3 regions of the Vibrio sp. 1580 genome follow, and region 1 is predicted to be linked to each of the others. Evidence: predicted binding sites of a transcription regulator. Region 1 holds the regulator's gene; each other region holds the start of a gene.
The links. The regulator PurR, encoded in region 1, represses purine synthesis genes. The targets are predictions, from matches to a motif close to TNANGNAAACGTTTNCNTNA.

Region 2: R7093_RS18430 (NupC/NupG family nucleoside CNT transporter) is a predicted target of PurR. The motif match lies at 1,852-1,871, and genes of this name have one in related genera.
Region 3: metK (methionine adenosyltransferase) is a predicted target of PurR. The motif match lies at 2,248-2,267, and genes of this name have one in related genera.

Annotation. Positions count from the first base shown of each region.
Region 1 covers NZ_JAWOVT010000007.1:232,163-235,880, reverse strand. The annotation lists gene R7093_RS13640 (TVP38/TMEM64 family protein) at 1-545, opposite strand, end outside; gene R7093_RS13635 (TfoX/Sxy family DNA transformation protein) at 660-1,250, opposite strand; cyclic di-GMP riboswitch class I at 1,367-1,456, opposite strand; gene purR (HTH-type transcriptional repressor PurR) at 1,744-2,748, opposite strand; gene torD (molecular chaperone TorD) at 3,217-3,718, opposite strand, start outside.
Region 2 covers NZ_JAWOVT010000012.1:100,219-103,936, reverse strand. The annotation lists gene folD (bifunctional methylenetetrahydrofolate dehydrogenase/methenyltetrahydrofolate cyclohydrolase FolD) at 1-443, shown strand, start outside; gene R7093_RS18430 (NupC/NupG family nucleoside CNT transporter) at 512-1,711, opposite strand; gene R7093_RS18425 (LysR family transcriptional regulator) at 1,969-2,913, opposite strand; gene R7093_RS18420 (lytic transglycosylase domain-containing protein) at 3,002-3,718, opposite strand, start outside.
Region 3 covers NZ_JAWOVT010000005.1:20,828-24,545, forward strand. The annotation lists gene R7093_RS09405 (DUF2189 domain-containing protein) at 1-545, opposite strand, end outside; gene metK (methionine adenosyltransferase) at 948-2,102, opposite strand; gene tkt (transketolase) at 2,418-3,718, shown strand, end outside.

The DNA.
Region 1 (3,718 bases):
GTACCTGCATTCAGATATACGGCTGTGCCTGGCAGCATACCTATTTGGCTAGTGAGATAAAATCTACCTACAGACATCGGCGTTAAGCCCATCAGTAAGTTGATTAGAAAGAAAGGGAATACAGGGATTAGACGCAAGGAAAATAGATAAAAAGCTCCGTCTTTTTCGACACCTTGATTAATTGCGTTGAGTTTATTTCCGAATTTGTTTTGTACCCAGTCACGCAATAAGTATCGGCTGCTCAAGAAGGCCAGTGTTGCCCCCATAGTGCTAGCGAAAGAAACCAGTAGCAAGCTTGTCCAAAAACCAAATAAGGCTGCACCAAGTAAGGTGACTACTGCCGCTCCTGGGATAGAAAAAGCGGTAATTGCAATGTAGGTAAAAAAGTAAATCGCAGCCGAGAATACAAAATTCTGATCGATGTATGTAGTTAGTGCTTCTTGTTGGGCTTTTGCATTCTCTAAGGTTAAATACTGGCCAAAGTTAATACCTAAAAAGACGATAGCCGCTAGTAGGATGAGACCTAAAATCAGTTTCTTATTCATAATTTTGATTCCAATTTGGGATATATGTAATAAGACAGTAGGAAAACCGAAAAAATTTCACAAAAAAACCGCAGATTAGACTGCGGTTTTACAAGATAGTTTTTAGGCCGACTTTTATTGGAGGCCGTTCATCAACTCATCTCGGCGAGCTTGAGGTACCACACTCCAATGAGTGCCGTTGATAGCACCTTCTAGTGCCCATAGCAACTCAATGTTGACGGTTGCAGAGTGCGTATCTCTTATCGCTTTATAGGCGTTAAGCGCACCTTCCTCTTCAAGCTTCTCTACGGATTCGATGCCGGCTTTTTTTAGCATGCGCTCGGTAGCCAGTCGTAAGTTAGGCAAATCTTTCAAACGGTTAGGCTTTGTACTTGCTTGCTGTTCTTTCTCAAGCTTTGCCTTTTTCAATGATTGATTCGCTACTTCGATTAAGCGTTCGCTTGATTCCCATAAATCGCTGGAAATAGCGTAGTACTTTGTAACGACTGGAAAGCCACGTTTTTTATAAACGTAAGGCTTTAGCCCTTGTTTCTCGAAGTCAGATGAAGTTTTTTGGTCTGCTCTGATATGAAGCTGATTGTTTACCACTAGTGCAAACATTGTTTCATCAGCGAATAGTCCGAAGCCACCAAACATTGAGCGCGACTTGATATTACCAAGTGCCTCAAACAGCTTCATAGAGTCTTTGAGTATCGGTTTATCCATGTTTTGTTATCTCGGTGTAATTAATATTACGCCACCAAAAGTCAGGTCCGAGAGAGTAGCAAACATGCGTAAAAACAATGTCATTACAGAGTAAAGTCATTGCTTACACACTTGCCATCGGTAACCCCGCTACCTTCCATATCGTAATATGGTTCAGGCCGGAGGCTTTGCGTCCCACTCTTTCGAATGGTTTGCCCTGTGCGTGACACAATGAGCATACTTCTTATATTGAATTAACATCACGGTTTAGCGTTAAAAGTGTGATTTCGGTTCAATAAAAATGATAGATTGAATGCTCTATTTTGCATATGGAAAGGTGCAAATTGGCCTTTGAAAAGGAGTTCTTAATATATATTACATTTATATAAAACAGGGAGTTAACGTTAGTCAATTGTTATTAGAGTGGTGTGAAGTATTAGAGAATGCTTAATTTTTCCAAAAAAATAAGCGCCCCTGTAGAGCGCTTATTTAACACGGTTAAATACAGTGAAATTTAGTTCATTTTTTTCACAGTATTTCGAATAACAAGCTCAGGTTGCATTTCGAAAATTCGTTTTTCGTGTTCTTTATCTTTGATACGCTCAAGTAGAATTTCGAATGCATTTTTACCAACACGACGTTTAGGTTGGTGGATAGTCGTTAGCGGTGGAGAGAAGTATTCCGCAAGCTCGATGTTGTCGTAGCCGATCACTGAAATATCTTCAGGAATTTTGATCCCGTTTTGTTGCAAGCGGCTCATTAGGCCTAGAGCCATTGTGTCGTTAAAACAGAATACCGCCGTCGGGCGCTTGTCCATTGCGGTAATTTTATCTGCAACTAATACGGCCGTATCACATTCAAAGTTACCTTCAAGGATCCAGTCTTCATTTACAGCTAGGTTTGCTTCGCTCATTGCGCGACGGAAACCTGCAATGCGCTCTTGGCAAGCAAGCTTTTCAAAATGACCGCTTAGACAAGCGATATCCGTATGACCATTGTCAATCAGATGTTTGGTTGCAATGTAGCCACCTTCTTCTGAGTTATCCATGATCTTGTCTGCTTGTGAGCTCTCTGGGCCCCAATCCATGACCACTTTAGGAATGTCCGCATGACGGTCAAGCATCTCTTTTAGTTCTTCGGTTAAGTCAGAACACATCACTAGGATGCCATCAACGCGCTTTTCAGCCAGCATACGAATGTAATCGCGTTGTTTTTCGTAAATCCCGCCTGTGTTACATAAAATCAGAGTATAGCCTTGGCGGTAACAGTAGCTCTCAACGCCATCAATCACTTCTGAGAAAAATAGGTTAGTTGATTGAGTTACTAACATGCCAATCGTACGAGTTGAGTTGCATTTTAGGCTGCGTGCAACGGCACTTGGCGCGTAATTTAGCTCGTCAACGGCTTTCATTACTTTTTCTTGCGTTGCTTCTGCAACGAAACGCGTTTTATTGATAACGTGCGAAACTGTCGTAGTGGAAACGCCGGCTAAGCGAGCAACGTCTTTTATCGTGGCCATAAATGGTGTCCTGTATCGAGCTACTGAAATATGTCGTATTGGATGTACCTGATGCTCTAATGGTTTCACACCTAGCAATATAAAATTGGCGCTAAGTGTCTCGGCAGCGGTTGATCCAAGTGCGACAAAAGGGTACGTAGCAGCATCGGTCGATGAATTTTATCTTTTTTCTATCTGATGAGAAATTGCCATCAACCTGTTAAGAAAACACAAAAACCGCTATATTTCAGCGGTTTACATATAAATCATATTTAATCGTTTGCGCTCACATTTTAGCCCTATGTGGACTGACTAGCAATGTTTTCAGCAAGAGATTTGTGTATTTGAAGTCACATTTTGACTGCTAAATAACCAAGCGTCTTTGCGCTAAGTTAAGGCAAACGAATATTATACCCAAGTTACTTACAATTGGTCACTTTCAGGCATACAGGAAGCCCGATAGGCAGGCTCCCTAAAAATAGGCGGCAATTATTCACCAAGAAGGTAGGCGCTGTCTAGTTTACAAAATGCAACTAATAGTTTCGCGACACTCGAGTAAAATCCAAATTCGTCGAATTTTTTACATTTGTCTGAAAACTGAGGTAACCAAGACATCAATTGTTGCTGGATAAAGTCGTTTTGTTTAACGAAGGCTTCTTCCATGTGTTTTTCTTGTTCAAGCTCGTTTGAGCGGATAATCATGTTCCCGAGAAAGTCGAGCTCAACGGCTAAGTGATCCGCAGGTTCCTTTAGGTTTTCGTCTACTTGAACGCCAAATTCAGCCATCAACTTTTCCATTTCCTCAGCTGGCTTGTCATTCAGTAAACCTGATTCACCAATGTACATGGATGCGTAAGGAAGAGCGCCGTATTTTTCTGTCTTCAAAAACAGTTCACAAAAGTCAGCTGCAAGCTCTAGTTGTGCATCTTCACGATCTTGTAACCGATTCAATGCATCAACTAGGCTATCAACAGCTGGTTTCAGCGACTCA
Region 2 (3,718 bases), on a different contig from region 1:
CTTGCACGCCAAAGGGCATCATTACCCTACTCGACCGTTACAACATTGAGCTACGTGGTAAACATGCGGTTGTGGTTGGCGCATCAAACATTGTTGGTCGTCCAATGACACTTGAGCTGCTGCTTGCGGGCTGCACAACAACAACATGTCACCGTTTTACCAAAGACCTAGAGAGTCATGTGCGTCAAGCTGACGTTGTCGTGGTTGCGGTTGGTAAGCCTAACTTCATCCCTGGTGAGTGGATTAAAAAAGGCGCAGTGGTGGTCGATGTCGGTATTAACCGTCTTGACTCAGGCAAACTAGTTGGCGACGTGGAATACGACAAAGCACGTGAAAGTGCGAGCTTTATTACTCCTGTTCCTGGTGGCGTTGGCCCAATGACCGTCGCAAGTTTAATTGAGAACACGATGCTCGCTTGCGAACAGTTCCACACAGACAAATAACGTAAAACTTCAGATACGAAAAAGGCTCCGCAAGGAGCCTTTTTGCTAATTGTTGATATCTATTTCAATTACAGACTTAAAATCACGCCCGCAATCGAAGCGCTCATTAAGTTCGCCATGACACCAGCGATAATCGCACGGAAACCATGCTTAGAAACAAATGCACGCTTTTCTGGTACCAAAGAGCCCAACCCACCAATCAGCATCGCCATGCTTGAGATATTTGCAAAGCCACACAAAGCAAACGTCACGATTGCTTGTGAGTGTTCACTAAGTTGAGACTTCACTTCTGCAAGCTGGATGAAAGCGACGAACTCATTCACCACAATCTTGTTACCAATCAGCGATCCTGCTGTGGTTGCTTCTTGCCATGGTATACCCAACAACCAAGCGACTGGCGCAAACACAAAACCTAGGATTAGCTCAAAACTTAAGGGGGTCCCAATAAGATCACCTATCCAGCCTAACATGCCGTTTAGCATTGCAATGACACTGATAAATGCCAGTAACGTACCACCGACCGATACAGCAATGCGTACTCCCGCCATGGCACCATCGGCTAATGCTTCTACTACGTTGGTTGCACGTGGAATTTCAACTTGGCTAATGTCGATATCTGCTGCTTTATCCGTATCTTCTGGCATTAAAATTTTTGCCATCAACAAGCCGGCAGGTGCAGACATAAATGCAGCAGCAATAAGATAGTTGAGGTCGACACCCAGTGATGCGTAACCAACCAACGTTCCGCCAGCAACTGACGCTAAACCACCTGTCATAACTGCAAAGAACTGCGAGTCAGTCATGTGTTTTAGGTAAGGCTTTACCATTAATGGTGCTTCAATGGTGCCAACAAAGATATTCGCCGTAGCAGACAAAGACTCAGCACGACCGATACCCAGCAGCTTTTGAATACCACCACCGATAAAGTTAATGATTTTTGGCATCACACCAATGTGATAAAGACCTGAGATAAGAGAGGAGAAGAAAACGATGATACCCAGAACATTGATCGCAAAGGTGAAGCCCCCTGTCGCCAAATTACCGAATAAAAACGCAATGCCCTCTTGACCATAGTTGATCAAATTCGACACAACACTGCTCACTGAATTCAGCGCATCTCGTCCTGCTGGTACATATAAAACCAACAACGCAAACAGTACCTGCAAAGCAAACGCAAACGACACTGTTCTCAGCTTTATATTTTTTCTATTTGTAGAAAGTAGCCATGCTAGGAATAGTATGGCTACGATACCAATAATTGAGTTCATAAAATGAATCCGACAGAAGGGGGATATGGAAGGCACCGGATTGTATAGCGGACTCAAAATGCTGCAAGTTGAGGATGTTAACAGTGTGAAAAGTTTAAGCGACCAATAACTGACCAACAAAATAACCAATTGAATTTATTAAAGATAAACGTTTGCTTATTTTAATTATTTCCATATGGAAAATATGTTTCTGGTTCAGGAAAAATTTTTGTGAAGTGAATCACCTTATGTGTCGTTCTACAACGTCATTGATCCTGTTATTTAGGAATAGAGATGTAAGGCGCCAAACGTTGGTCCCAATGACAAGGGTTGCCGATCTTCTGTTTGATAAAGTTAATCACTGCGGATATTTTTTTTGGCATATGCTGGCGGCTTGGGTATACCGCATAAAACGGCATCGACTGGCTGGCTTTCCAGTCAGGTAACAGCTGTATTAACTTACCCGTTCTAAACTCATCCCCCAGCAAGTAAGTGGCAAGGTAGGCAATACCCCAACCTGCAATAGCCGCATCCCGAACGGCTTCTGCCAGATCCACTGAATAGTTACCCGAGACTTTTACATTCAATTCTTGCTGATCTTTGGTAAACGCCCACCCCGTATAGTCACGCTCCCAGCTTCTGTATATGAGGCAGTTGTGAGCAGATAGGTCATCCGGTTCTGCTGGCGTGTCATGTTTCAATAAGTAATCTGGCGATGCCGCAACAACAAACTGGCAATCCGTCAAACGCTGCGCAATGTAACCTTCAGGCAAATGCTCGTTGTTGGTTACCCATAAATCGAGCCCTTCGGCTAACATATCGACCTTATAGTCAAACAGATGTACTTCCACTTGAAGTTGAGGATACAGTTCGCGTAACTCTTGAATCGCTGGAATAATGTGTAAGGTACCAAATGATTGCGACAACCCAAGACGTACCAAACCTGCTACTTCATCCCGCTGGGTTTCCATCTCTAATGTGGCGCTGCTCACCGCTTGTACCACTTGCTCACAGTGATGAAAAAAGGTTTTCCCTGCCTCAGTCGGCGTAAAGCTTCGCGTAGTGCGTTGAACAAGCTTGATACCAAGAGACGCTTCTAACTGACTCAACTGTTTGCTCACATGAGACACCGACACGCCTAAGCTCTTTGCAGCAGCTGTGAAGCTTTTGTGTTTAAGAAGAGCGGAGAAAATCACCATTTGTGCGGCACGTTCAGATAACACGCTTTACCTCGATTTGGTTATAGAAAAAACAAAGGGCTCCGAAGAGCCCTTGTATTGAAGACTGAATGCCAAATTGTTTGATGGCAGATCAGTATTTAATGCGGTCAGCCAAGTGACTCACAGCAAGTGCGAAGTAGTAAGAGCGGTTCCACTTCATCAATACGTTGTAGTTATTGTAAACCAGATACGTACGACCATTCTCGTCGTCCGGCATGATCAACCATGCTTTGATGTCTTCATCCAGTTTTGGCAACGGGCTACCGTCATATTTTGTGATACCTAATTGGCTCCACTCTTGAAGGTATTTGCCTTTTTCAGCCGTGCGCCCTTCTAGACTGCGATCAATATTTTTAGGAACCTTAACTTGGCGACCCCAAGTATATTTATCATCCCAACCAGACTTGCTCAAATAGTTAGCGGTTGATGCAAACACGTCCGCTTCAGATTGCCATATGTCTTTTTTACCATCCCCGTTGCCGTCAGCAGCAAAACGAAGGAAAGAGCTTGGCATAAACTGGCATTGACCCATCGCACCAGCCCATGAGCCTTTAAAGTTCTCTAGCTCAATATGGCCTTGATCGAGGATCTGCAGTGCCGACATAGTCTCTTTACGGAAAAACTCTTCACGACGGCCTTCAAATGCCATTGTGGATAGTGCATCAATCACTTTAAAGTTGCCGGTAAACTTACCAAAGTTACTTTCAACTCCCCAAAGTGCCACAATAAAGCGCGGGTGGACACCGTACTCATCGCCTATACGCTTTAGCTCGGTGTAATGCTCTTTGTAGAGTTGTCTGGCTTGCTT
Region 3 (3,718 bases), on a different contig from region 1:
ACCACACAAGCCAAAACAAAGCCAACTAAAGAGCCGATGACAAGGAAGGGTAGAAACTCACTTAAAGGTGCCCCTTGAACAGAAGGGTAGAGCGCATGAAGTAGAGCGGCAATGCGCATCCAAAATATCATACACACTGCGAGTAACACGGCGAACGCCCATTGAGATGTTGAGTTACGACCGATCGCTTTCATTGAATGGAACAAGCTTGCTTTGTGTCCGCGCTCTCTCTCCCAACTGGCATCATACAAGCCGAGCGCGAGAAACGGACCGATTAACATGTAAACAATCAAACTGGGCATGACGACCAAGTGTGTGCCTTGCCACTGTACGAGCAAAACAATGCCTATGGCTGCTGCCATAAAACAGATGCCATAGAAAGCACTAATAAGCGGCATTCGCACGAAATCATGCAGACCTAATGCGAGCCAATGAAAAGGTGCAGAAAGATTGACCGTATTGCACGGTATGGTTCTGGCGTATTCGTTGTCTGGCACTTCCTTTCGCTTGTTGTGGAAGTCCGATGGATTAACAGTTCGAGGCATAACTCCTCCTTGATTTATTCCCACATTATCAGCTTATACCAACTGACAGCGGTTTTTGTTCAGTCAAACTTGAAGCGACTTTTTCAAGTTTACATCTGAGCATTGGCTTAGTTTGGTATCGGCCATAAAGATGCCTGACTCATGTCTTTACTTAAGTGTTGCTTCCACAGTCGCCAGCATCCGACGTCTCTATTTAAATTGGAGTTAACAATATTTTAACTATTGGCGGAGATGGGATAATTTACAAATAATTGCTTAAAATTTATTCGGTATAAAAATGAGGGAGAAACAGGACTGCTTTGTGGGGCAGGGCGGTATGAGCCGAAATGGCTAGATAAAAGTTGCTGAAAATAAAAAGCCCCCACCATAGGCGAGGGCTTGATTGATTCTTGCTTGGCTTGATTATTTGATGCCAGCGAAATCGCGTAGAAGTGCAGCTTTGTCTGTCGCTTCCCACGGGAATTCTTCACGACCGAAGTGACCGTAAGCCGCTGTCTTTTTGTAGATAGGTTGAAGAAGGTTAAGCATTTCTTGTAGACCGTATGGACGTAGGTCGAAGAATTGACGAACCGCTTCAATGATGATGTCGTGAGATACTTTCTCAGTACCGAACGTTTCCACCATGATAGACGTTGGATCAGCAACACCGATTGCGTAAGAAAGTTGGATCTCACAACGGTCAGCCATGCCTGCGGCTACGATGTTTTTCGCTACGTAGCGTGCTGCGTATGCTGCACTACGGTCAACTTTTGATGGATCTTTACCAGAAAACGCACCGCCACCGTGACGAGCTGCGCCGCCGTAGGTATCTACGATGATCTTACGACCAGTTAGACCACAGTCACCCATAGGACCACCGATTACGAAGCGACCGGTTGGATTAATGAAGAAGTTTGTTTCTTTGTTGATCCACTCAGAAGGTAGCACTGGCTTAATGATCTCTTCCATTACCGCTTCACGCAGGTCTGAAGTTGAGATTGAATCACAGTGTTGAGTTGAAAGAACAACCGCGTCGATACCAACGATGTTACCTTGATCGTATTGGAATGTTACCTGAGATTTTGCATCAGGACGCAACCAAGGTAGTGTGCCGTTTTTACGAACTTCTGCTTGCTTTTGAACAAGACGGTGAGAGTAAGTAATTGGCGCTGGCATTAGTACTTCAGTTTCGTTACAAGCGTAACCAAACATGATGCCTTGGTCGCCTGCACCTTGTTCTTTAGGGTCAGCTTTATCAACACCTTGGTTGATATCTGGCGACTGTTTACCGATTGTGTTTAGTACCGCACAAGAATCTGCGTCAAAGCCCATATCTGAATGTACGTAGCCGATTTCACGAACGGTTTCACGAGTTAACTCTTCGATGTCTACCCATGCTGAAGTCGTGATTTCACCACCCACCATTACCATACCGGTTTTAACGTAAGTCTCACATGCAACACGAGCCTTTGGATCTTGCTCTAGAATCGCGTCAAGAACCGCATCAGAAATCTGGTCTGCAATTTTATCTGGATGACCTTCTGATACTGACTCAGAAGTAAACAGGTGCTTAGCCATGTTAGCTCCACTATATCTGGTTTAAAACTGGGGAATGATAAACTCTCCAGCGCAAATTAATACTAATTTTTGTAGGTGTATCTACATCTAGACGTCTATTCTAAATTTGATTGCTCGAATTACAAGCTCTTTTTTGGTTTTTGTTATAACCAAACGTTTGCCTGATTTATTGATAATTTTAAGAACTTCGAACGATTTGGCGCGAAAGGTGCAATATTTGTGAGGTTTTGGACTGGAAAACGTTTGCACACCCAACAGGGCTTTGAGAGAATTATGACCTACTTTTCGTTTCGCTTAATGTACTCAGGAGCAGACATGTCGTCTCGTAAACATCTTGCCAATGCAATTCGTGCTCTAAGCATGGATGGTGTTCAACAAGCTAACTCAGGCCACCCAGGCGCACCAATGGGTATGGCTGATATCGCTGAAGTTCTTTGGCGCTCTCACCTAAACCATAACCCTTCAAACCCAGAGTGGGCCGACCGCGATCGCTTTGTGCTGTCAAACGGTCATGGGTCAATGCTTATTTACTCTCTACTGCACTTAAGCGGTTACGAGCTATCTATTGACGATCTGAAAAACTTCCGTCAATTGCACTCAAAAACCCCAGGTCACCCAGAGTACGGCTACGCGCCTGGTATCGAGACAACAACGGGTCCTCTAGGTCAAGGCATCACTAACGCTGTTGGTATGGCGATCGCAGAGAAAGCACTAGCGGCACAGTTCAACAAAGAAGGTCACGATATCGTTGACCACTTTACGTATGTGTTCATGGGTGACGGCTGTCTAATGGAAGGCATCTCGCATGAAGCATGCTCTCTTGCAGGTACTCTTGGTCTAGGCAAGCTGATTGCATTCTGGGATGACAACGGCATCTCTATCGACGGTCACGTTGATGGTTGGTTCTCTGACGATACACCTAAGCGTTTTGAAGCGTACGGCTGGCATGTAATCCCAGCAGTCGATGGTCACGACTCAGACGCGATCAACGCAGCAATTGAAGCAGCAAAAGCGGACCCACGTCCTACGCTTATCTGTACCAAAACAATTATCGGTTTCGGTTCTCCTAACAAGTCTGGTTCGCACGACTGTCACGGTGCACCACTAGGTCACGATGAAATCCAAGCGGCTCGCGAATACCTAGGTTGGGAGTACGGCCCATTTGAGATCCCGGCAGATGTTTACGCTGAGTGGGATGCAAAAGAAGCGGGCGCCGCGAAAGAAGCAGCTTGGAATGAAAAATTCGAAGCATACGCTGCAGCTTACCCTGCTGAAGCGGCAGAGCTTAAACGTCGTCTAAACGGCGAACTTCCTGCACAATGGGAAGAAAAAGCGAACCAAATCATTGCCGATCTTCAAGCAAACCCAGCGAACATTGCATCACGTAAAGCATCGCAAAATGCACTAGAAGCGTTTGGTCAAATGCTTCCTGAGTTTATGGGTGGTTCTGCTGACCTAGCGCCTTCTAACCTGACCATGTGGTCTGGTTCTAAGTCTCTAGAAACGGAGGACTTCTCTGGCAACTACATCCACTACGGTGTACGCGAATTCGGTATGACTGCTATCATCAACGGTATCGCATTGCACGGTGGTTTCGTTCCTTACGGCGCAACATT